4 regions of the Rossellomorea sp. H136 genome follow, and region 2 is predicted to be linked to each of the others. Evidence: riboswitches for the same ligand, from Rfam matches in the RefSeq annotation. Region 2 holds a riboswitch; each other region holds the start of a gene.
What was found. A riboswitch is a leader RNA that binds a small molecule or an ion and turns the genes downstream of it on or off. The one in region 2 is predicted to bind S-adenosylmethionine.
Positions count from the first base shown of each region.

Region 1: it holds a riboswitch for S-adenosylmethionine, as region 2 does, so the genes downstream of both, mmuP (S-methylmethionine permease) here and ACYH0O_RS19205 (methionine ABC transporter ATP-binding protein) in region 2, are expected to answer to the same signal.
Region 3: it holds a riboswitch for S-adenosylmethionine, as region 2 does, so the genes downstream of both, ACYH0O_RS21995 (O-acetylhomoserine aminocarboxypropyltransferase/cysteine synthase family protein) here and ACYH0O_RS19205 (methionine ABC transporter ATP-binding protein) in region 2, are expected to answer to the same signal.
Region 4: it holds a riboswitch for S-adenosylmethionine, as region 2 does, so the genes downstream of both, ACYH0O_RS20975 (methionine ABC transporter ATP-binding protein) here and ACYH0O_RS19205 (methionine ABC transporter ATP-binding protein) in region 2, are expected to answer to the same signal.

Region 1 is NZ_CM166371.1:1,262,808-1,268,858, reverse strand. Features, by position in the region: gene ACYH0O_RS06360 (amidase family protein) at 1-1,163, opposite strand, end outside; gene mmuM (homocysteine S-methyltransferase) at 1,534-2,484, opposite strand; gene mmuP (S-methylmethionine permease) at 2,453-3,865, opposite strand; SAM riboswitch class I at 3,960-4,066, opposite strand; gene ACYH0O_RS06345 (hypothetical protein) at 4,203-4,352, shown strand; gene ACYH0O_RS06340 (hypothetical protein) at 4,365-4,604, shown strand; gene ACYH0O_RS06335 (ABC transporter permease) at 5,153-6,051, opposite strand, start outside.
Region 2 is NZ_CM166371.1:3,749,447-3,755,497, reverse strand. Features, by position in the region: gene ACYH0O_RS19225 (lamin tail domain-containing protein) at 1-1,848, opposite strand, end outside; gene ACYH0O_RS19220 (MgtC/SapB family protein) at 2,241-2,762, shown strand; gene ACYH0O_RS19215 (GNAT family N-acetyltransferase) at 2,866-3,333, opposite strand; gene ACYH0O_RS19210 (glycerol-3-phosphate responsive antiterminator) at 3,421-3,990, opposite strand; SAM riboswitch class I at 4,317-4,421, shown strand; gene ACYH0O_RS19205 (methionine ABC transporter ATP-binding protein) at 4,541-5,566, shown strand; gene ACYH0O_RS19200 (methionine ABC transporter permease) at 5,556-6,051, shown strand, end outside.
Region 3 is NZ_CM166371.1:4,363,027-4,369,077, reverse strand. Features, by position in the region: gene ACYH0O_RS22025 (class I SAM-dependent methyltransferase) at 178-753, shown strand; gene ACYH0O_RS22020 (hypothetical protein) at 786-1,403, shown strand; gene ACYH0O_RS22015 (redoxin domain-containing protein) at 1,396-1,977, shown strand; gene ACYH0O_RS22010 (hypothetical protein) at 2,078-2,230, shown strand; gene ACYH0O_RS22005 (DUF302 domain-containing protein) at 2,242-2,460, shown strand; gene ACYH0O_RS22000 (trans-sulfuration enzyme family protein) at 2,590-3,729, shown strand; SAM riboswitch class I at 3,825-3,944, shown strand; gene ACYH0O_RS21995 (O-acetylhomoserine aminocarboxypropyltransferase/cysteine synthase family protein) at 4,246-5,541, shown strand; gene metX (homoserine O-acetyltransferase MetX) at 5,925-6,051, shown strand, end outside.
Region 4 is NZ_CM166371.1:4,122,132-4,128,182, reverse strand. Features, by position in the region: gene ACYH0O_RS21015 (SDR family NAD(P)-dependent oxidoreductase) at 86-865, shown strand; gene ACYH0O_RS21010 (ArsR/SmtB family transcription factor) at 898-1,200, shown strand; gene ACYH0O_RS21005 (arsenate reductase family protein) at 1,319-1,675, shown strand; gene gcvH (glycine cleavage system protein GcvH) at 1,804-2,187, shown strand; gene ACYH0O_RS20995 (YusG family protein) at 2,288-2,524, shown strand; gene ACYH0O_RS20990 (toprim domain-containing protein) at 2,706-3,065, shown strand; gene ACYH0O_RS20985 (thioredoxin family protein) at 3,071-3,385, shown strand; gene ACYH0O_RS20980 (SCP2 sterol-binding domain-containing protein) at 3,659-4,009, shown strand; SAM riboswitch class I at 4,113-4,219, shown strand; gene ACYH0O_RS20975 (methionine ABC transporter ATP-binding protein) at 4,370-5,392, shown strand; gene ACYH0O_RS20970 (methionine ABC transporter permease) at 5,389-6,051, shown strand, end outside.

The DNA.
Region 1 (6,051 bases), 2.5 Mb from region 2:
GGAAAAGCTGCTGTAGGAGTAAGGTAGAAATCATACGTTTCATGAAATGTTTCCATTTGATAAGTTGCTTTGTCCCACTCCCTAATACTAAGGATAAATTCTTCAGCGGGAGTGGCCTTTCCAATCAAACCCAGGATCCAGGTGGAGGGTTCCACATCAGCGTAGGTAGCTTTTCGTCCCAGCACTTCTTCTAACGAAGTTAACAAAGCAGCGGTTTCACCAAAATACATGGTTAAAAAACTTCTCGCGATCTTATGTCCATCCACCGGCACCTCTCTTTCCTCCACAAAATGACCCATGGACTCTAGTAATTTAGCAGCTTTCACAACAGCCTTTTCGCACTCGGGATGAACTTCAGTACCTATGGGAGAAGCTATGGAATAGGCAATCCTTACTTTCTTGCCTAATGGAGTTTGCGACGCTTCCATGTATCTCCCTTCAAATGGTGGGGCATAGAATGCCGCAGACTTCTCATATGTTCTTAATTCATCCAGCATGGCAGCGCTATCCCTGACCGATCGGGTTAAAACATGCTCAACAGAGGCCCCTTGCCATGTTCTTCCGTAGGTTGGACCAACAGGTGTTCTTCCCCTTGTTGGCTTCAAACCAAATAACCCGCAATAAGCAGCCGGGATTCTGATAGATCCCCCACCATCGTTGGCACCCGCAATCGGAACAATACCGGATGCTACCGCAGCAGCTGAACCGCCACTTGAACCTCCAGGCGTATAATCCAAGTTCCACGGATTTCTTGTCGCACCGTGATGTGAAGGTTCAGTAACAGCCACTAAAGCAAATTCAGGCACATTCGTTTGCCCGAGAATAACCACACCTGCTTCCCGCAATCTCCTGGTGTACTCTGCATCTTTCTTCGCTCGGTAGGTTCGAAGTGATCTTGAACCTGCTGTCATAGGCTCCCCTTCTATTTCCTGAGTGATATTTTTCAATAGCATCGGTACACCCGCGAATGCTCCAGTAAGTTCTTTGTCTGCAACCTCCCTCGCCTGTTCATACATTTTATGAATCACTGCGTTCAACTTCGGGTTGTGGGCTTCTGTTTTTTTAATGGCCTCTTCAACCAATTCTTTAGGATGAACTTCTTTTTTCTTCACTAATTCTGCGAGCCCTAAACCGTCGTAGTTTTTATAATGAAAACCTTGCATCCTGCTCACCCCTATTGATTATGTATCTATGACTTTCTACATAATGGGAAAATATCCTTTTTTTAATAGAAATCAATAACACTGTTGACAAAAAAATACGGTAGTCACCCAATACAGTAGCACCTATGATTGAGGGCGGCGTCTTTATTAGAGTTTATCTGCCGATGGATACTGGTGTAAAAGACTCAAAAACCTCGCTTTAGATCAAGGTATGACAATGGTCTCAGATTACTTCCATCAAGATCAAATCGGGAAATCACCTGAAGACTTGCTGATAAAAGAGACGTTTTCTATTAAATGATAGTGGCGATAATAATACAAAAGCTCAAGTGATTCTATCACTTGGGCTTTTCTATGTAAGTGCTATTGTCTATCTCCATCTCTTCGCCAACGCCTCAATATGACCCGGATTTGTTCGGCAGCAACCACCAATGATACGGGCACCTGCCTCGTACCAAATTTCTGATTGCTCATCAAACGAGCACCCCCCTTCCTCCCCATGCCACGTTTTAGTCTCTGCATTGTAAGTCTCACCTGAGTTCGGGTACAGGATGATTGGTTTGTCAGTGTTTCTGCTTAGTACGCTAATCGCTTTATTCGCCGCAGGCATCGGTGTACAATTCACACCAATCGCAGCGATTTGTTCATCATCAATGAACTCGCGCGCGCACTCCTCAATCCCCGTTCCATCACTTATCGAATCACCATCCTTTAATGAAAAAGACAGCCAGGCACAGGTATCCGGAAATGCTTTCAAAAGAGAAGCTAGCACCCTTGCTTCCTGTAAGGACGGGATGGTTTCGAACGCCAGCAAATCAGCACCTGCCTCCACTAATGCCTCGATTCTTGGAAAATGGAAATCTGCTAAATGTTGATCACATACTCCATAATTACCATCGTATTCAGAGCCGTCAGCAAGGTATGCCCCGTAAGGTCCTACAGACCCTGCAACGATTGGTTTCGGCCGATTCGAATTTTCCATCTCTTCCTTCCAAAAGTTATCCCTAGCCTGTTTGGCAAGAGTAACCGTTTTCTTGATTAATTCCAGCGCTTCGGGTTTCTCTATTCCGCGCTTTCGAAAACCATCCACCGTTGCCTGGTAGCTGGCTGTAATCGCACAATCAGCTCCTGCACGGAAATAATCGGCATGAACCTTTTCAATCGATTCCGGATTTTCAAGGAGTACACGGGCAGACCAAAGGGGATCGTTTAAATCACAGCCATGGGATTCCAGCTCTGTGGCTAATGCTCCATCTAAAATAAATGGGGAATGTTTTTGTAAAATAGCATCAATGGGATTTAGCTTCAGTTGATTCGACATAACCTTTTCCTCTTTTCTTAACGTATTGTGTGAGATAATAGCTTCCATAACAAATGGCGATAAACGGGATTCCGCAATAAAGGGCTATCCTCTGAGTGGGCTCAAAGGCAATGCCGATACAGGAAGCGAGACAAAGCAGGAATGACGCAATGGGAACGAGTGGATATAGCGGCGTTCGATAAGCAAGGTCTTTCACATCGTTTCCTTCCCTTATGTACTGTCTACGAAATAGAAATTGGGCTGCACTAATGCTCATCCACACGATCACTACAGCAAGACCTGAGACAGAAATCAATACGATGTAGACCGTCCCCGGTGCAATGATGCTTGAAAGCAAGGCCAGCCCCCCTCCAAGCATGCTGCAAACTATCGCATTGAGAGGGATTCCCCGATCTGTCAATTTGGCAAAAACCGGTGAGATCATTTGCTTATCAGCCAGTGACCATAGCATTCTGGAAGAAGCATACAGACCGGAGTTTGCCGCTGATAAAATGGCCGTTATAATCACAAAATTCATGATATCGGCGGCATACGGGATTCCAATCCCTCCAAGCACCGCTACGAAAGGACTTTCCAATACACCGGCTGACTGACTCGGCAATAAAGCAGATAATACTACAATCGTCCCTACATAAAAGATGATCAATCTCACAAGCGTGGTGCGGATGGCTTTAGGAATCGATTTTGATGGATCCTCTGTTTCTCCCGCTGCGACCCCTATCAATTCTGTTCCTGAAAAAGCAAAATTGACGGCAAGCATGGTCATCAGAATGGCAAATGCTCCATTCGGAAACAACCCTGAACTTGTGATATTCGAGAAAAACGGAGCGGGCTCTGAATGACTGAGAGGGATGAATCCGACGATCGCGCCTACCCCAATTACAATAAACGCAACGATCGCAATCACTTTTACTAAAGAAAACCAAAATTCAGATTCAGCAAAAAACCGGACTGACAACGCATTAAGTCCAAAAATCAACGCAGCAAAGACTGCGCTCCAGATCCATACACTAATCGAAGGAAACCAACGCTGCATCATCAAGCCAGCCGCCGTAAACTCCGACCCCAATGCCACTGTCCATGACAGCCAATATAACCAGCCCACCGTGTACCCGGTCCCAGGTCCAATGAACTTTGCAGCATAACTATGAAAGGATCCCGTTTCTGGCATGTAGACAGAAAGCTCACCTAAACAAAGCATCACAAGATACACCACCAGCGCCCCAACCAAATAAGCAAGGATCGTCCCAAATGGTCCTGCCTGATGAATCGTATACCCCGAACTCAAGAAAAGCCCGGTTCCGATCACCCCTCCAAGAGAAAGCATCACTAAATGACGTGTCTTCATCGCTCTTTTAAAACTCTGTCCTGCGTTTCCCATCAAAAACACCCTTCCTTCTAAATATATTGTGGAAAAAGTGAACAAACAAAAAACGCACCCTGAACGAGTGCGTCACCGACAAATAAAAAGATTGCTCCTATCTATCAGGGTTTGAATCACCCGCTGGAATTAGCACAGTATCTTCACAGACCTGTTGCTGAGGCTTCAAAGGGCCAGTCCCTCCACCTCTCTGGATAAGAAATATGTAGATTTTTTAAAACTCTATCAATATATTGGAATAATGTCAAGACCATGAAACTGCTGGGTAGCCCAGCCTATCTGAATGTTACATTGAGGTGTAAAAAGGGAACAACTATATTAAAAAGGAGAAACCGCCATGCCAGAAGGTCCGGAAATCAGACGAGCCGCAGATTCAGTTGAAAGTGCTCTTAAAAGTAAAACCGTGGAAGATATATATTTTGCCTTCCCTCATTTAGAAGACTACGGGGATCTGCTAAAGGAGTCACTCGTGAAAAGGGAGGATTAGAAGGGAAAAGCCATGCTCATCCGCTTTGACAATGGGTACCCGATCTACTCCCACATTCAGCTTTACGGGAAATGGTATATCAGAAACCCGAAAACAAACCGCCAGCTCCGGTTGGCCAATGAAAATAAATCGGCACTTCTCTATAGTGCATCTGATATAGAGGTTCTTCGTGACGAAGAAGTGCCCGGGCACCCATTCGTCTCTCTCAAAAGTGGGACCCGATCTTTTAAGCGAAGAGGTATCAGTAGATGAGCTGATGGAACGGATGAAGGACAAACGATTCCGAAACCGCTGAACTCGAAGGATAACGTAAAAAAGAGGCTGGGACAAAAGTTTTTTAGCCTAAGTCAAACCCGAACAAACCTGCTTCTTAGTGTGCAGATTTGTTCGGGTTTATTATTTATTTTGGGTCCATTTGATTTTAGCAGTCTCCAGCGGTTGATTGGAGTGCAAGACGAAGACTCCTGCGGGAAAGTAGCTTATGTGAGACTTGTCCAGCTATAGGGCTTAGAGGCAAATGTCATAAGGCAGATCGTCCATGAAGGAAAAGAACGCCTTCAAGGCCGCTCCGCCTTATGCCAACCGCCTCTGAGCGAAGCCCCTCCGCTTTTCTACCCGCAGGCTTGTCGAGGAGGCTCACGGGCTACCCGCGGAAAGCGTAGTCTTGCACGGAAATCATTAGCGGTATGAAGAACCTACACTTCTATTGTTCGTATTTTTATCGTGGTTTTTTAGTTTTGTCCCAGCCTCATTTTCATATAAAACGCCATTTCTCACTCATAAATCCAAACTACCTGTCACTATTCCGTACTCCGGTTAATCGCTTCCTTCATGGAAACACCTTTCAATTTCCGGTGATTCAGCCATAGGGATACATAATACGATGCCAAGATGATGAAGAAGCTGATAAGGATACTTATCCAATTCAGCTTTACGGGAATCGTCACATTCATCTCTGAGGTGATCGAATTCATAAAGGCTGAAATCGATAGGAGCGTCACGGGAATACCTATCACATATCCAAGGATGATAAACCAAATATTGTAGCCTATCATCATGTCCATGATTGATTTCTCCCGATAACCGATGACCTTCATGAGTGAAATTTTGAATGAATTTTCTTCAATCAATAAGGAAATCAAAATATAGATGATGATGACAGCAATGATGGCAGCAACAAAGGCAATCGCTGCTACTCCATAGTTCAATGGCTTGATCATTTCCTTGAATCCGTCAATCGTATCGGATGATTTGGTTGTCGAAACGATCTTTTCTTTCGGTAGCGTGAGTTCTTTGTTTGAATAAATCTCCGTATAACTTCCTGAAGGATAGTCATTTAATTGGTTGAATTCCTCCAGAGGCATATAGATCATATTTCCAAGATACGATTCTGCTATGTGATCAATGGTGAGGTTAAAAGATTTGTCCGTCAATTCATTTGTCACATGAATCGAATCTCCTTCTTGAATCCCTAATTTATCCGAGAGTGATTTATTCATGATGACTGAATTGACCTTAAGCTCTCCCCCGCTGGAGTCCTTTAATCGAATGGCTGTATTATCTGATTTCAGGCCCGTAATCGTCAAACTCTCCTTATCTGTGGTAAAAGGAGCCACAGCTCCGATCTGTCCCGATTCAGGATGGTCAGTCTGTGGAGCTTTGAATAGATAGCTATACTCATAGTCGTACACTTGTTGAA
Region 2 (6,051 bases):
TGTCTGGGATGGATCTACGGAGTATTCAAGTTCGCCATCTTTGTAAATGTGATAACGGTATAGATCGGATTCAGTTGAAGCGTCCCAGGTTAAAACAGCTTCCCCGTTGCCCGGAGTTGCCTCAAGGTTGGTCGGTGATATCGGTGTTTCTTCATCTGACACGGGACGATCAGGTGCTTGATCTTCAACAACCCATCCCGGAGTCGGATATTGGCCAGCTGCCAATTTTTCCATTGTCCGGGTATTATCCTGAGGATAGGAATAGGTGACGGTTTGTTTTAGAGAAACGTCCTCTCCGGAATATTCGGCTCTGACGACTTCGAGTCCATCAGGATCATAAACGGTCAGTGTATTGCCGCCGTTGACCAGGCCGGCGATATCACCGAGGACGATCGTATCCTCTTCTTGAAGATACTTGCTTTTGTACGAATAGAAATAGTTATAATTAAATGCTTCGAGGGAAATAGGGCTGATGGATGCATTTCTAGTCCAGACCACCACAGTATCCCAAGGCTTCAAAATGTGAGTGTCCCCGATTTCTTCATCCCAGTTATAGGAGGCAAATCGATACCCTTTCAGATCGATCGGGTCCGGGCTGTTATTATAAAGCTCAAAGTATTCGAATGCATCGTAGCCTGCATAGTTATCTGTGTTCGGAATCAATTCGGTGATCAGCAGGTTTGGTGTCGGTACGTTTTCTGTCGGTCCTGTGACGAGTGGAGCAGAAGCTTCCGATTCATTTCCGACTTGATCGAGTGCAGTTACTTCTAAAGTGTACTCCCTCTTTAATTCCAGAGGGGATACGATCAAACTCGTTTTGTCAGCAGCGACTGTGCCGTAAAGTGTTCCGTTGATGTAGACGCGGTATCCGGCAAGATCGCTTTCTGTATTGGCAGTCCAAAGCAACTTTACATGATCGCTCCCTGGATTTGCTTTAAGTCCGGAAGGCGTGGCTGGGGCTTCGCTGTCCACGACCTCCTGTGGGACAACCCGGACTTCTTTTGTTGCAGGGGATTCGTTTCCTTCCGAGTCCACAGCTGTCACCCGGAATGTATATGCCTGCCCATTTTCCAATCCATCAATGATTGAAATGGTCGCATCTGTAGAGGTGGTCGTTCCATCAGAGTGGTAGATCGTATAGGAGACTGCACCTTCTGAAGCTTCCCACTCAAGGGTAATCGATTGGTTGGCGGGAGTTGCAGTCAGGTTAGATGGTGTAGTAGAACCTGACACTTGTTCAGGCAGTAAAACGGCAGGAGTTGGTGGTTCATCGTTGCCTAACTTCATCATCTCAGCTGAGCTGGTTGCCTGGTAAATGATACTGCGGTTTGTGATGCCATCGACTTCCCCATCATTGATTAACGCGGTACTAAGGATATTGTCATCAGCATCAGCAATTCCTACTTGGCGAAGGCTGCTGTCATGCAATCCTTGACCTGATGTCGTCAGCTTGATTTCGTATACGTCATCGGCAGTGAGATACATGTCATAGTTGGAGTTGAAGTCCCATAGAGGTATATCAGGATAAGCGAATTTCTTTAACCAGAGGACCAGGGACTCTTTTGGCTGGATGGTCTTGTCTTCGATGGGCCATCGGTTGGCCGGGCTTGAGAAGTTACTCGTGAAGTATTGGAGTTGATAATCTTGTAGATTGATTGCTTCTGAGGCCGTATTATAGATTTCGACGTACTCATAGGGCTGTCCTATTCCTGCGGATTTGGTGACGATTTCCGTGATGACAAGAGGTGGAGTGGATTCATTCGCGCTTGCACTGTGAGCATGAAGCAATAATAGTCCTACGAATCCTAAAGCAAGAAGGGCTAACCTGCTAATTGATCTGTTTTTCAACTTCATTTCCTCCTTTAAAATGTTATTTATGTATAAATGAAAAGAACCCCATGGCAATGGAGTGCACGATAAACGTACACGCGATTGACACAGGGTTCTCCTCATCTCTACCCGCTATATAATCTTACTAACTCCATCATACAATGAGCGCTTGGGGGTGGCAATGGCCATTCTAGAAAATTTAGAATTTTTAGATATATCATTGAAATGAAAGAAAGATTGGTGTATGATAAAAGGAATATTATGAGAAATGAAGCTTGGTAGGAAGAGGAGAAGAGATCACCTATGAAGCGAATTGTATGATTTTTTCACAATGGGGTGGAGAAATCAGGCATTCGTTTTGTGGCGCGGTCTCTTTTTAGTTTAAGGAGGATGGCGGAATGACGCATTACATGAATGAGGTATCGGGATTCTTCTGGCAGCATGATATCTATTTCCGGATTTTGGTCAGTGCTGTATTAGGATTCATCATTGGATGGGACAGGACATCGAAAAATAAGCCCGCTGGTTTAAAAACATATACGTATGTATCGGTGGCATGTACATTGATTACAATCGTCTCGATCGAAGGTGCGGAGATGCTCAGTCTACCGGACAGCGGAAAAGTAATGGACCCGTTTCGTCTGGCAGCGCAAATCGTATCGGGACTCGGATTCCTCGGTGCAGGAGTGATCCTGAAAGATGGGTTGCGGGTAAAAGGCCTGACTTCAGCTGCGATGATTTTTTACGTTGGGGGAATCGGAATCGGCATTGGAGCTGGATTTTATTCTATAGTCATCTTCGCAACACTGGTAACCTTCATCATTACCAAGATAGGTAATATCTTTGAAGAGAGGGATATCACGTCAGTGCGCCTCCCGTGGATCAGGAAAAAAAGAAAGACAGACGATGCAGAAAAAAAGGTGGGAACGTGAAAGTGAGCTCAACTCCAGTGTATGCAGTTCAGTTACGAAATTTAAAATCACCAAGGAAAAGGCACACGGATTTCCAAGTGAATTCGTGTGCCTTTTCTTAATGTTATATCAAAATGGAAAAAGTGGGTTCATCAAAGGTCATTATATTTTCTTCTGAAAAACCAAATTTCAAATAAAATAATCTCCCTGCTTCATTTTCGGGATGAACCGTTAAATTCAAACGATTACAAGAATGATTGGTGGTTTTAATATGTTTGATTACTTCTTTTAACGTTTTTGAGCCCAATCCGGTTCTTTGAAATCTTTTATCTATGAAAAAATGAAACAACCAGTAGTCATCTTTACTGCCTGGTGTATAATGCAGATTGAAATAGCCTACCATCTTATTTTGATTGTAAATGCCATATGGCTCTACCATTTTTCCACCTGGTCTTATATACGCTTTAGCAAGAGCAATAGCGACGGGAGGATGAATAGATGCAACGAATTTCAGTTGTTCATCGTGGACGGAAAGTTCAAGTGCTTCTCGCCAATTGTCTGCACTTATTAATTTAATACTAATATCTGACATACAACACCTCATTTATTTTACTCAGATTTTCAACTAACCTTGCTTCGATAATATACCGAATTCTCCCAGAGGTTGAGCCCTTTTTGGTTAAAAATCCAGATTCCAGAGTTTCGGATCCCCGGAAGAAATGGCGAGGGCACCGGCTCTTAGTCCATTCAGAATATCCTGCTTATTACCGATCAGGCCACCAGCGATGATGGGCAGCGCAGTCATTGTTGTCAGTTTATCAATGACGGACGGCATAAGACCAGGAAGGACTTCAAGGGCATCCGGCTTGCAGTTCTGTGCGATATCAATTCCTTTGACAAGGGCATTGCGGTCGATAAGAAAAAGGCGCTGGATCGTCATTAAGCCTTCTTCTTTTGCATATTTGATCAGGTTGCTCCTGGTTGTAATGATGCCAGCCGGCTTCCAAATTTCTGCTATGTATTTAATGGCACTCTTCGTATTGGACAGTCCATCGATGAAATCAATATGAATAAACGTGGTTTTACCGGCTTCCTTCAGTTTTTTCAGATACCCGTCCATCGTAATCAAACTGCCGGTAAGGATGAACACGATGTTGGCGTTTGACTGTATGGCCTTTTCCAAGTCTTTTTCTTCCTTTATGGAAGCGATGACTTGGGATTGGACGATGTCGATTATGTTTGGTTTCATGTATTTTGCCCCTTTGAATAGTCTGAATATTGTTTTTTCTTTTAGTATAGCATAATTGTTTTGGGGGTTGAGAGGTGTAACCTTGGCTTTCTTGTAAACTACTAATGTTCACGATGAAGTAAAGTATGAATGAAGAATCTTAGCGATTTACTTGAAAAGCGTAAAATATTCAACAACTAATTGAAGACTAGTTATAGTGCCCAATTTGATTAGTCCTCCGTAATACAATTAATTCAAAAACAGGATTGACAAACCAATTTAAATCCTTTACCATAACCCTAATGCTTAAACGCATCATAAATAATTTAACTTAATAAAGCGATATCTTCTTATCCAGAGAGGTGGAGGGACTGGCCCTGCGATACCTCGGCAACGGGTTCTTATGAATACCGTGCCAATTCCATCAAGTCATATGACTTGAAAGATGAGAAGAGTGGACATATACATATTTGTGCCTCTCTTCTTATGAAGGGGGGCACTTTTTATTTTCAGCCATGTCCTTCAAACACAGGCTTCAAGAAGAATACATAGCGAAAGGAGCAAGTCCTGTATGATCAGAGTTCAGAATGTTACGAAAGTATTTGAGACAAAGGATGGCCCATTCACCGCTTTGAAGAATGTTTCCTTCGAAGTGAAGAGGGGAGAGATTTATGGTGTGATCGGATTCAGCGGAGCGGGAAAAAGCACGCTTGTACGCTGTCTCAATTTTTTAGAGAAACCATCGTCGGGTGATATTTTCATAGAGGGGCGCAGCCTGAAAGATCAGTCGGCAATCGATCTGAGGAAAGAGCGGCACCGCATCGGGATGATTTTTCAGCATTTTAATCTATTTCAATCCCGGACGGTGGCAGGGAATATCGCTTATCCTCTGAAACTTGCAAAATGGCCAAAAGAAAAAATCAGCGAGAGAGTAAGGGAGTTGCTCGCGTTTGTCGGACTTGAAGATAAAGCGAAGCATTATCCGGATCAACTGTCAGGAGGGCAGAAGCAAAGGGTGGGGATAGCAAGAGCCCTGGCGACATCGCCTTCGATTCTGCTCTGCGATGAAGCAACATCCGCACTTGATCCTCAGACGACGGAATCGATTTTGAACTTATTAAAGAGAATCAATGCTGAGTATGGTATTACGATTGTGATGATCACCCACGAAATGGGGGTCATCCGGGAAATCTGTGATAAGGTCGCTGTCATGGAAAATGGAGAAATCGTTGAAGAGGGAAGCGTCTTTGATATCTTTTCCAACCCGCAGACCCCGACGACGAAAAATTTTGTGAAGAGTGTCATGAATGATCAGCTGCCGGCATCGGTTCTCGACAAATTGAATGACAGCAAAGAAGGGCGCATCTGCCGCCTCATTTTCAAGGGTGATTCGACGGGTACGCCGATCCTTTCCGAAACGGCAAAGAAATTCAATGCCCATATCAATGTATTATTCGGCCAGATTACGGAACTCCAGGGCAAGCCGTTCGGGAATCTCATCGTACAGATCATTGGCAGCAAGAAAGAAACGGAAGAGATCCTGGATTATTGGAAGAACAGATTATTCGTAAGCGAGGTGGAGAAGCGTGCAAGTTAACTGGGAATTATTCTGGCCAAGAATTATAGAAGCGACATGGGATACCGTTGCGATGGTGTCATTCTCCCTCCTGTTTGCAACGTTGATTGGGCTTCCCCTCGGCATCATCGTCGTGGTCACGCGGAAGGGGCACTTACTTGAAAATAAAGTCGTCTTTTCCGTATTGAGCAGCATCATCAACGTGTTTCGTTCGATCCCGTTCATCATCTTGATGGTGGCCATCATCCCCTTTACAAGATTGGTAGTAGGCACATCGATCGGAACGGCGGCAGCGGTCGTGCCGCTTGTCGTATTTGCGGCACCGTATATTGCAAGACTGGTAGAGAGCTCGCTCCTTGAAGTGGAACCGGGTGTCATTGAAGCGGCGGAGTCCATGGGGGCCGGGCCGTGGCAGATCATTTTTGGGATCCTCATTCCGGAAGCATTGAGTACATTGGTCCTGAATATCACGATCGCGACCATCGGCCTTGTCGGTGCATCGGCCA
Region 3 (6,051 bases), 610 kb from region 2:
CGGGTTTTTTAGTTTTGTCCCAGACTCTTTATTATTCAAAAATTCGACACACATTTCCCCGCACTATCTGTAATAATTCTCCTATAGGATACACTATGAGTAAATAACTTGCTTGTATTTAAAAGATTTAAGATACTAATACACAATAGGGTATATTTACCGAACGGAGGAACCCCGATGACCGGAGATTTATTTGAACATCACAAAGCTTCAAAGCTCCTCGATCCAAAACGTCAAGAGCTCGTACCGGTGGACAAAGTACTCGAACTTCTCAAACTCAATAAAGACGATATCGTCGCCGATTTAGGCTGTGGCAATGGCTACCTGACGCTTCCTATTGCCAAAACGGTTGAAACAAAGGTCCAGGCGGTAGATCTGCAACAGGAAATGCTGGAGTACCTGAAACACCGTGCCACTGAAGAGAATGTAGACAATATTATTTACGAGAATTCATCCCTTGAGTACCTCAGCTTTAACAAAGGTACTTTGGATAAAATCGTATCCGCTTTCGTCTTGCACGAAGTTCCCGATCTGATCAAAGTATTTCAGGATTTACACGATATGCTGAAGGAAGATGGAATTTGGCTGATCCTTGATTGGGAAAAGGTAGAATCAGAAATGGGACCGCCTTTAAATCATCGGATTTCTTCCGAGGAACTCGATCGACAGCTCCAATCATCCGGATTCCACACAACAGTAGGTCACTTGCATCCATCGGTTTATTATATTGTTGTTAGAAAGAATAATAGATAAGCCAGAAAATATCTGAAGGGAGGGGAATGCCTATGACTGAACGATGGCACACCATAGGCTCCTTCACATTTCCGGCTTCTTGGGGAGCCATTATCGCTTCGTTCATACTCACTTTCTTGTTCCTCTATTTTTGGAATAGAAAGGCGAGCGACTGGTATTCGAATAGTATTTTTAGTTTTTTACTCGTTTGGAAGCTGAGTGTGATAGTGGTTGACTTTCAAACGGTTATGGAGCATCCCATTACAATCCTCTATTTTCATGGAGGAGTCATTGGGTACTGGTTAGGACTGATAGCAGCTCTAACTTACATATTTGTTAAGAAAGTAGATTATCCGGCTACTATCATCATTTCATGGATGGTCACAGTTCTTGTCTTAGAAGCTTTCCTTCATATGCTTCATCACCATTATCTTTTAGCTGGTATCCAAGTTGTGCTCAATCTATTAATCCTTGACTTTTTTATAAAAAAAGCAAGTGATCCCGGCGGCGATATCTGGGCAGGACAGTTATTGGTTATGTTTACTTTGGTCCAGTTATTTCTAAGTGCCTTCATTGGAGGATTTGAATTGACCGTCACCGCCTGGACGTATTTGATCATGATGACTTATCTCATCTTTCTTTTAAACGTAAGGAGGAAACAGAATGAATAAACGAAATTTTGCATTGGCCATCGTTGCGCTTCTGATTGGCATCTTCTTAGCGAACTTTTTTCAGGATCAGCAGGAAAAGAAGGCAAGGGAAGAGGCCGCTCAATTAGCCAATGAATCCATGGATCTTTCTAATGCAGAGCAGGGGCTCGCAAAAGGGGACCGCGCTCCGGATTTTGAATTAACCACTTTAGATGGTGAAGATGTAAAGCTTTCAGATTATCAAGGTAAAAAAGTGATCTTGAACTTTTGGGCTACCTGGTGTCCGCCATGTAAAGCGGAAATGCCCCATATGCAGAGTTACTACGAAGAGAATGCGGAGAAAGAAAACGTTGAAATCCTTGCCGTCAACCTGACCTCCATGGACGATGGGGAAAAGGCCGTCCATCAATTTGTCGACGGCTACGAACTCACCTTCCCCATTCCGATGGATGAAAAGGGAGAAATCGGAGACGAATACCGGGCGTTCACCATCCCGACCACATACATGATCGACACCAAAGGCATCATCCAACACAAAATCGTCGGCCCCATGAACGAAGACATGATGGGTCAAATGGTTGAAGGAATGGAATAATCGAGAGGGACGGACCTCTAAATAGGGATGTTTGACCTGATACACTGTGAGGTATTAACAGAATATAGACTCAGAGAAAGATAAAGGTGTAGATGTGAACATGTTTCATTACACAAAGGAAGTTTCAATAAGTGTGAAAGAAGCGGTGGAAGCAGTAGAAACTGCCTTGAAAGATGAAAGCTTTGGCGTGTTATGGAATCTTGATCTTGCTCAGAACTGCAGGATAAGGCCCATGATTTCAATGAAGAGGTAGTCGTATTAGAGGTGTGTAATCCTCACGAAGCGAAGAAAGTGCTGGAAGAAAGCATGCTCGTAAGCTACTTCCTGCCTTGCAAAGTGACGGTATACACAGAAAGCGGTACAACCAAGATTGGTATGGCAAAACCAAGCAAGCTGATCAAAATGGTGGATAACGATGAACTGAAAAGCCTGGCATCGGATATTGAAAATCGCTTGATCGGATGTTTAAATAACGTTCAATAAACGGAATCGGCGAGCACCTGTTGCAATGGGGCAGGTGTTTTTTTATGCCTTGGAATACATCTTACTCCTCACAATCTTCTGAATATGATACACTTTTAAAAATACATAGATTCAGGAAGGATGACAGAGATGAAGTTCACAACGAAGGTCGTACATAGTCAGTTAAAAGGGACTGAGGAAATCCGCAGTAAAGCGACTCCGATTTACCAAACATCTGCCTTTTCTTTTACCTCTTTAGAAGAGTTGGAGGGTTTCTATGAAGGGAAATCCCCCTATCTCTATACGAGAACGGGAAATCCAAATACAGACGAGCTTGGTAAGATGGTAGCAGACTTGGAAGGAGCTCCAGCAGGTGTCGCGACTTCTTCTGGATTATCGGCCATCCTTGTTGGAATCCTCGCTGTTGTGCAATCAGGCGATCATATCATTGCCGCCGAGGATTTATACGGCGGTACGTTCCATATGCTGAAAGAAGAGCTGAAATCATTCGGTATTTCAACTTCATTCGTTGATTTTACAAGTGTGGAAGAATTAGAGGAAGCCATTACTCCACAAACCAAACTCCTTTTCAGTGAGACCGTAACAAACCCGTTTATGCGAGTGGAAGATATCCCGAAAATGGTTGACTTCGCTGAAAAACACAACCTGAAAACAATGATCGACAACACATTTGCCACACCGTTTCTGCGCCAGCCTTTCTTGGAAGGGGTCGACCTTGTCGCTCACAGTGCCACGAAGTATATCGGAGGACACAGTGATATCACAGCAGGTGTCGTCGTGGGAAAAGAAGAGCTTGTTCAAAAAGCGAGAGAGAAAGTTGTCAACATCGGGTCAAATTTGAGTCCATTTGAAGCGTGGCTGACTTGCCGTGGAGCGAAAACACTGGCTCTTCGTATGGGAACCCAAGCAAGAAATGCAGAAGTTCTTGCGGCAGACCTTCGATCAAATGATTATGTGAAAGGAGTCTATTACCCAACCGATCTATCGGATAAAGGAAATGGCGCAATCGTAACAATCGAGCTATCCAACACATGTGATATAAGCACATTCTTCAAATCACTTGGATGGATTAAAATCATCCCTTCCCTTGCAGGTGTAGAGACAACGGTTTCTTATCCATTAGGAACGTCTCATCGTGCTCTACCGAAGGATGCGCAGGAAAAACTCGGAATAAATACACATGTCGTACGCATATCGATAGGTATTGAAGATGGGGAAGACATCGTCGTTCAATTTAACGAAGCGATTACAGCCTCTATTAAAAATTAAATAATGTAAAAATTCTAAAAATACTCTTGACGTTGAGGTCGGTTACCCCTTATAATTCATCTCAACGCAAGAATTTTCACATTGACAACTACATGCTCTTATCCAGAGAGGTGGAGGGACTAGGCCCGATGAAACCCGGCAACCTTCATGTACGCAGTAATGCGTCACATGAAAAGGTGCTAATTCCTGCAGGCGATCTGCCTGAAAGATAAGAGGAGGACCCTATTAAATTAGACCCTCTTCTTAGGAAGAGGGTTTTTTATTTTTTCCTCTTCCATCTTCTTAGGAAAATATACTTCTTCGATTTTTCAGTTTCTGAGTTCAACAGGGGAATTTTGGCCGAAATTTAACATGAGAGAATAGGTCGGTATTTAACTGATAAAAAAACGAATTATTTTAACAGTCAATTCCGAATTCAACAGTCAAAATTCCAACAAACTTTAACAGGCAAACGTCCAAAACATCCAACCGCAAAACGGAAACCCAAACACCAAAACCATTTAGGAGGAATTATCAATGACAAAATCATTCGATTTCGACACACTTTTACTTCACGGTGGCCAGGAGCCGGATCCATCTACAGGTTCGAGGGCAGTGCCGATTTATCAAACGACATCTTACGTTTTCGATAACAGTGATCATGCAGCAAAATTATTTGCACTTGAAGAACCGGGAAACATTTATACCCGAATCATGAACCCAACTGTAGACGTGTTGGAAAAGCGCCTCGCTCTTTTAGAAGGTGGAATCGGAGCACTAGGTGTTTCATCGGGAATGGCCGCTATCTCACTATCAATCTTAAATATCGCCGGAGCAGGTGATGAAATTGTAGCAGCTACCAATCTTTACGGTGGAACCTATAATTTATTCTCGACCACCCTTCCGAAATACGGAATCAAGGTTCATTTTGTAGATCCGACTGACCCGGAAAATTTCCGTAAAGCGATTACGCCAAAAACGAAGGCTGTATTCGCTGAGACGATCGGAAATCCAAGTCTACATGTGCTTGATATTGAAGAGGTAGCAAAAGTGGCTCATGACCATCACATCCCACTGATCATCGATAATACTTTTGCCACTCCATATGTATGTAAGCCGATCGAGTATGGAGCTGATATCGTCATCCACTCTGCAACAAAATGGATTGGCGGTCATGGTACAGCAATCGGGGGAGTCGTCATTGACGGAGGGAAGTTTGATTGGAATCATGAAAAATTCCCGGGCTTCACGGAAGAGGACCGTAGCTATAACGGACTGCGTTATGCACAGGATGTAGGGCCGGCAGCCTTCATTACAAAATTAAGAGTGCAGCTGCTTCGTGACTTGGGAGCGTGCTTAAGTCCACAGAACGCATTCCTGCTGCTGCAGGGATTAGAAACGCTGCATCTTCGCATCGAACGTCACACAGAGAATGCCTTGAAGATTGCGGAGCATTTAGATCAGCATAATGGTGTCGCTTGGGTATCTTACCCTGGGCTGCCGCAGCATCCGTCTCATCAACTTGCTCAAAAATACTTGAAAAATGGAGCGGGATCCATCGTCGTCTTCGGAATTAAAGGTGGTAGAGATTCAGGACGGAAAGTAGTCGATAACATTTCCCTTTGGTCTCATGTTGCCAATGTAGGGGATGCGAAATCGCTGATCATCCATCCGGCTTCTACGACCCATCAACAATTAAACGACCAGGAAATCCGTGCGACAGGGGTAACCGAGGACCTTGTGAGACTTTCTGTTGGATTAGAGTCTGCGAAGGACCTGATCGAGGACTTGGATCATGCCATTGAAGTGGCGTTGGAAACATCACGGGTATGATAGAAACTGGGGAAACTAACCCTAAAATCGTAATTGAAATCAAATTACAGGGTGAAAAAGTGGATTTTGGATACTATTTATAGGCCATCCAGGGACTATGTAAGGGAGATATCAGCGGAAATTTGATTTTATCAGCGGAATTTCGAATATATCAGCGAAATCGGGCTTTTATCAGCGAAATTCCCAATATATCAGCGAACAGGTTGCTCGCAGTCCCCTCGAATGAAAATCTGAATTCATGACGATAGACTTAACGACGAATTCTCAACTCCCATAATGGCAATTATCCAAAAAACAGTACAAAATCAACTGTTTTATACGCGGGGGTATCCGGAGTGGAATCCTGATCACCCCGCCACAACATCAAAAAAGGAGGTGGAGGAATGGAGAAGCTATACACATATGAAGTTAGCTCCATTACCATCCCATCCCTAACATTAGAGTCCGGCACCACGTTGAAAAATGTAGATCTTACGTATGAACGAACAGGAAACAAAGAAGGACCGACCA
Region 4 (6,051 bases), 370 kb from region 2:
ATCTCCAACCCAACAAATTCTTAAATGTTTAAACAATTAAATATTTAAGAATTTAAACGTTTTAAGAATATGGTGGTTACTATAGATGAATAAAACGGTTCTAATTACAGGGGCTTCAAGTGGTATCGGATTGAACTTTAGCCATAAATTTGCAGGTTCAGGTTATGATGTGATTCTCGTGGCAAGAAGTGAGGAAAAGCTTCGCACTCTATCAAAAGAAATTGAAAGCAACGACGGAGTGAAATCATACGTCATACCATCAGACCTTTCCAAACCAGGAGCATCTAAAACGTTATATGAGAAAGTGAAAGCACAAGGGACAAAGGTAGATATCCTTATCAATAATGCAGGTTTCGGGTTGTTTGGTGAATTCGAACAAACAAAGCTCTCAAAAGAGCTGGACATGATTCAAGTAAATATCACAGCACTTACAGAGTTAAGTAAGTATTTTGGAAAAGAAATGGTGAACCGCAAACGTGGACAAATCCTTTATGTAGCATCAACAGCCGCATTCCAGCCGGGTCCATTGATGGCCGTTTACTATGCAACGAAAGCGTATGTCCTTTCCTTCTCAGAAGCACTGGCAAATGAATGGGCATCACACGGAGTGAAAGTGACCGCATTGTGCCCGGGAGCTACCCAAACGGGGTTCAGCGATGCAGCTGACCTGCAGTCTTCAAAACTATTTCAGTCTGGTGTGGTGAGTGTGGAAGAAGTGGTAGAAGAGGGGTATAACCAAATGATGACGAAGAATAAAACCGTTATCATCCCAGGTTTTAATAACAGATTGCTGACTCAATCCGTTCGTTTTATGCCGAGGAAAATAGTTACAAATATTGTTCGTAAAGTACAAGAACGGGTATAATGGAATGTGAATGAGTTTGAAGGGAGAAGACTATGGGTCAAAAAGCAATCGATACATTTCGTGCTTGTATTCCATTATTTCAAGCGCTGAGTGATCCTTATCGTCAGGACATAATTTTACTTCTTGCCGAACAAGAACCTCTTACGGTCAATCAAATAACTGAAAATTTAACGTTATCCCGCCCTGCTGTTTCTCATCACTTAAAGATACTGAGAGATCAGCAATTAGTCTCTATGGAGCAAAAAGGGACCCAGCGCTTCTATTCTCTTAAGTTGGATAATGCAACCGTCCTTTTGAAGGAACTGGTTGAAACGGTAGAAAAACAATGTGAGTAATGTTTCATAAAAGAAGGATAATAATGAATATTGTCGAATGTATGAGGTAGATTCGTGAAATACAGAATGCTGGATGGAGTCTTGCTTCATCCAGATCATAATGAAAGGTGGTGGAATAATGTCGTTGACTTTTTATTCTTATCCAAAGTGTGGTACATGCCGCAAAGCAAAGAAGTGGCTGGAAGATCAAGATATAGCCATGAATGAAATACATATTGTGGAAAATCCGCCGTCAAAAGACGTGCTTAAAAGCCTATTTGAGAAGAGTGGATTACCTCTTAAGAAATTCTTTAATACAAGTGGGAAAAAGTATCGGGAATTGGGCTTGAAAGATAAAGTAAACTCAGCTTCTGATGAGGAATTATTAGAAATCCTTTCCACGGACGGGATGCTGATCAAGCGTCCGATTACGACGGATGGAAACAAGGTGACAGTAGGTTTCAAGGAAGAAACCTTTGAAGAAAGCTGGAAGTAAAAAGAGGACTATGATTACCAAATCATGGACAATGAAAAAGTTTCATTATTCACGCTTAGTTTTCTTGCTTTTTCAATGAAAAGTGTGTCAATATTAGGTTGTATAACTAGCATTTGGAGGGATAGAGAATGAGTACACCGAAAGAACTTCGTTATTCAGAAGAACATGAGTGGGTCAAGGTTGAAGGGGAAAATCTACGCGTAGGAATCACATCATTTGCACAATCTGAACTGGGCGATATCGTTTTCGTTGAGTTACCAGAGGTTGGAGATGAGATCAAAGCGGACGAGCCATTCGGAAGTGTTGAATCGGTTAAAACCGTTTCCGAGCTATATGCACCTGTATCGGGTAAGGTGGTAGAAGTGAATGAAGAGCTATCTGATAGCCCTGAATTCGTGAACGAATCACCTTATGAAAAAGCATGGATGATCGTTGTTGAACCAACAGAAGCTGGAGAAGTAGACAAGCTTATGACAGCTGAACAGTATGACGAAATGATTAATGAAGGATAATTTCTTCAGAAACACCTTGAGAACTTCTCAAGGTGTTTTGTTTTTTATTTTGGGTACCATATGAGTAGACGTTTTTTCACAGAGAAAGGATGATCAACAAATGGTACTAGAGCCTAAGAAATTAGATGTAACCAATAGAGTAACAGGAAAACTTAAAGATGGTGAAGTAGAACTATATTTAGATAATCAGCCGATCGGCAGAATGGCTTGGCCTCTTGACAAAATAACGATGGAGCCGAACTTTGAAGCAAAAGAAAATAAAATTTATCAAAGCTACACATCCACAGAGGGCGATCAAGCAAGATACACCGATTGTGATGAGGGTGGCTGGTGTTAGAGAGGCTCGTGGTGCCAGATCAATTTACGAATCTGGCACCATTTGTATAAATAGATAGTTTAGGCAAACCACTTGCGCTTTTTTTTAGAAACATGAGAAAATATAAGTAGAAAGTGGACATCATCTCTTGTTATTTGAATATACTATCGTAATCTTATTTATGAAAGATAAGGTGATGATCATGATGGAACTTGACGAAAAAGTAATCATTGTCGAAGGAACAACTGACAAACGTAAAGTAAGAGATATCATTAAAGAACCGATTGAAATTATTTGCACAAACGGGACCATTAGCATTACGAAAATGGACGAACTCATTGATGCTTTATTGGAAAGGGATGTCTATATATTAGTAGATGCTGATGATGCAGGTGAAAAACTACGCAAGCAATTTAAACGTGAGTTTCCGGAAGCTGAACATTTGTATATTGATCGCATGTACAAGGAAGTGGCCGCAGCCCCGGAATATCACCTCGCGTCAGTGCTTATTGGAGCCAATATAGACGTTCATAAAGAATTTCTAGGAAAAAGGATGATCTAGTTTTGATTGAGGTAAGTAGTACCGAAACTTTAAAACAAACGATTGAAGACCATGCGTTCAACGCTGTTTATCTTTATACACCTATGTGTGGTACCTGTCAGGTTGCAAGCAAGATGATTGACGTAGTGGAGAAGCTTCCACAATCCTTTCATTTTTCAAAGGCCAACTTGAATTACTTGCCCCAATTTGCAGAAGAGCAATCCATCGAAAGTGTACCCTGCTTGCTTATATTTAAAGGTGGCGTCGAACAGGAAAGGATTTATGCCTTTCAATCCGTGCCATTTTTATATGAAACGCTAAACAAGACTGCGGATAGTTAGAGGGATAAGAGACCTTTTTGGATAAGGTCTTTTTTATTTGTCTGATATTACATCTCTTGAACCCCCTTTATTGAACGATTTTCTTTCTACATACGAAGACATATTTCTCGGGAAATGTTGCGAATGCCATCATTTTTTGACTAGACATCATCCAAATTCTAACTGTTCGACAAAATAGATGGATCTCTTCAAAACATGTCGAGAAAGAATAAGAGGGAAAAATTCCTAAAAGTGGAATTGTTATTATATCGAAGTTTCACTGGGAGGGTATTCATGCGAATATATTTAGAGGAATTAGTAGATCGATGTCATTCAAGGTATCACTTACGACTCTTATTTCCAGATAGCCCGTTTATTCTTCAGTTTGATTGTGAAAAAGAATTGTGCGGTATTTCGATTTCGAGCAAGGGGTGCACAGTGTTGGATGATTTGAATAGGGATGCGCATTTCGTCATTGAAGGAATGGATGAAAGTGTGGTTTCATTACTAACTGGGGAAGAACGGTTGTCTCAACTGATTGAGGACGGATCCCTGAAAGTAAGGGGAGGGTATCGTCCACTATTATTTGTGGAGTCGGTTCTTTGGCTAACGAGATCCAGAGAAAAAGAGCCTGTTGAAGTTTAAACAGAAAAAATAATTGACACACTCTATTTCCGGTGATAAAATCTCTCTTGTAGCAAATTTTCTGAGTCTTTAACTATTCCAAATAATTTAATAATATACTTTACTCTTATTAAGAGAGGTGGAGGGACGTGCCCTATGAAGCCCGGCAACCGTCAATGAAAATTGAAATGGTGCCAATTCACTCAAAGCAATTGCTTTGAAAGATGAGAGAAAGGATAGTCCTATATGATTATGCCTTTCTGCTTATCGCAGGAAGGCATTTTTTATTACTTAAGAAAAAGAAGCTGGAAACATTAGGTAAGTACAACAGTAATTCTGATTAAACAGGTCGTTTTACTCCGAAAGAAGGTGGAATACAACATGATTACCATTTCAGATGTGAAGAAAATATATCAATCCAAATCGGGTCCGATCTCAGCCGTTGATGGGGTCAATATTGATATTGCCCAAGGAGAAATTTTTGGAGTGATTGGCTATAGTGGGGCAGGTAAGAGTACGCTGATCCGGATGCTTAATGGTCTTGAAGTTCCTTCAGATGGAATAGTTGACGTGAATGGTCAAATCGTTTCCCAAGTAAAGGGGAAAAAGCTGAGGGAAGCAAGACAGTCAATAGGCATGATTTTTCAACACTTTAATCTCCTCTGGTCCCGTACTGTATTAGAAAATATCCAGTTCCCATTAGAAATTGCTGGAGTATCAAAGAAAGAGAGAGTCCAAAGAGCTAATGAATTATTAAAGCTTGTAGGCTTGGAAGGCAGAGGAGATGCCTATCCGTCTCAACTGAGCGGCGGACAGAAACAGCGAGTGGGGATTGCAAGATCCCTTGCAAACAATCCCGATGTCCTTCTATGTGATGAAGCTACTTCCGCTTTAGATCCACAAACAACCGATTCCATCCTTGATTTACTGGTGGATATTAATAAACGCTTAGGGCTGACGATTGTCCTGATCACTCATGAAATGCACGTGATCCAGAAGATCTGTCACCGGGTTGCAGTCATGGAACAGGGAAAAGTCGTGGAACTAGGGGATGTATTGGAAGTGTTCCGAAATCCACAAGAGCAAGTGACAAAGCGTTTCGTAAGAGAAGTCTCGGAAGTAAAGGAAACGGGTGAAACCATTGATCACCTATTGGCGCAATATCCTAATGGAAAAGTGTTGAAATTTACTTTTGTAGGTGAATCAACTGAGCAGCCGCTCATCACCGCGCTGATAAGAAAGTTTGACTTAGACGTAAACATCCTGCAAGGACAAATCTCCCAAACTCAAAAAGGTGCCTATGGAACGTTATTTGTTCACCTTGATGGGGATGAACAAACCATCAAAGATGCATTAGCATTTGCTCAAACACAACTGGTTCAAGTGGAGGTGTTGAGAGGATGATTGAAAATTTATTTCCAAATGTAGATTGGGAGAAGATGTGGGAAGCAACCCTCGAAACCCTGTATATGACCGGTATGTCTGTATTGATTACCTTTGTACTCGGAATGATCCTTGGGATATTGCTCTTCCTTACTTCTAAGGAAAATCTATGGGATAACAAACTGACATATACGATTACAAGTGCAGTCGTAAATGTGTTCAGATCGATTCCATTCATTATATTGATTGTATTGTTAATTCCGTTCACCAAGTTTTTATTAGACACGATCCGTGGGGCGAATGCAGCTCTGCCCGCACTAATTATCGGAGCCGCTCCGTTTTACGCTCGCATGGTAGAGATAGCTTTAAGAGAAGTAAACAAAGGTGTCATCGAAGCCGCGAAAGCGATGGGGGCGAAGACAAGCACAATTATATGGAAAGTACTGATACCAGAATCTATGCCGGCTTTGATTTCAGGGATTACGGTGACAGCCATCGCCCTTGTTGGGTACACAGCAATGGCCGGGGTCATCGGTGCAGGCGGACTTGGTAACTTAGCTTATTTGGACGGCTTTCAACGAAGCAGGGAAGATGTGACGATGGCCGCAACCATTATGATTTTACTCATTGTGTTTGCGATTCAGATACTGGGTGATTTCTTTACAAATAAATTAGATAAA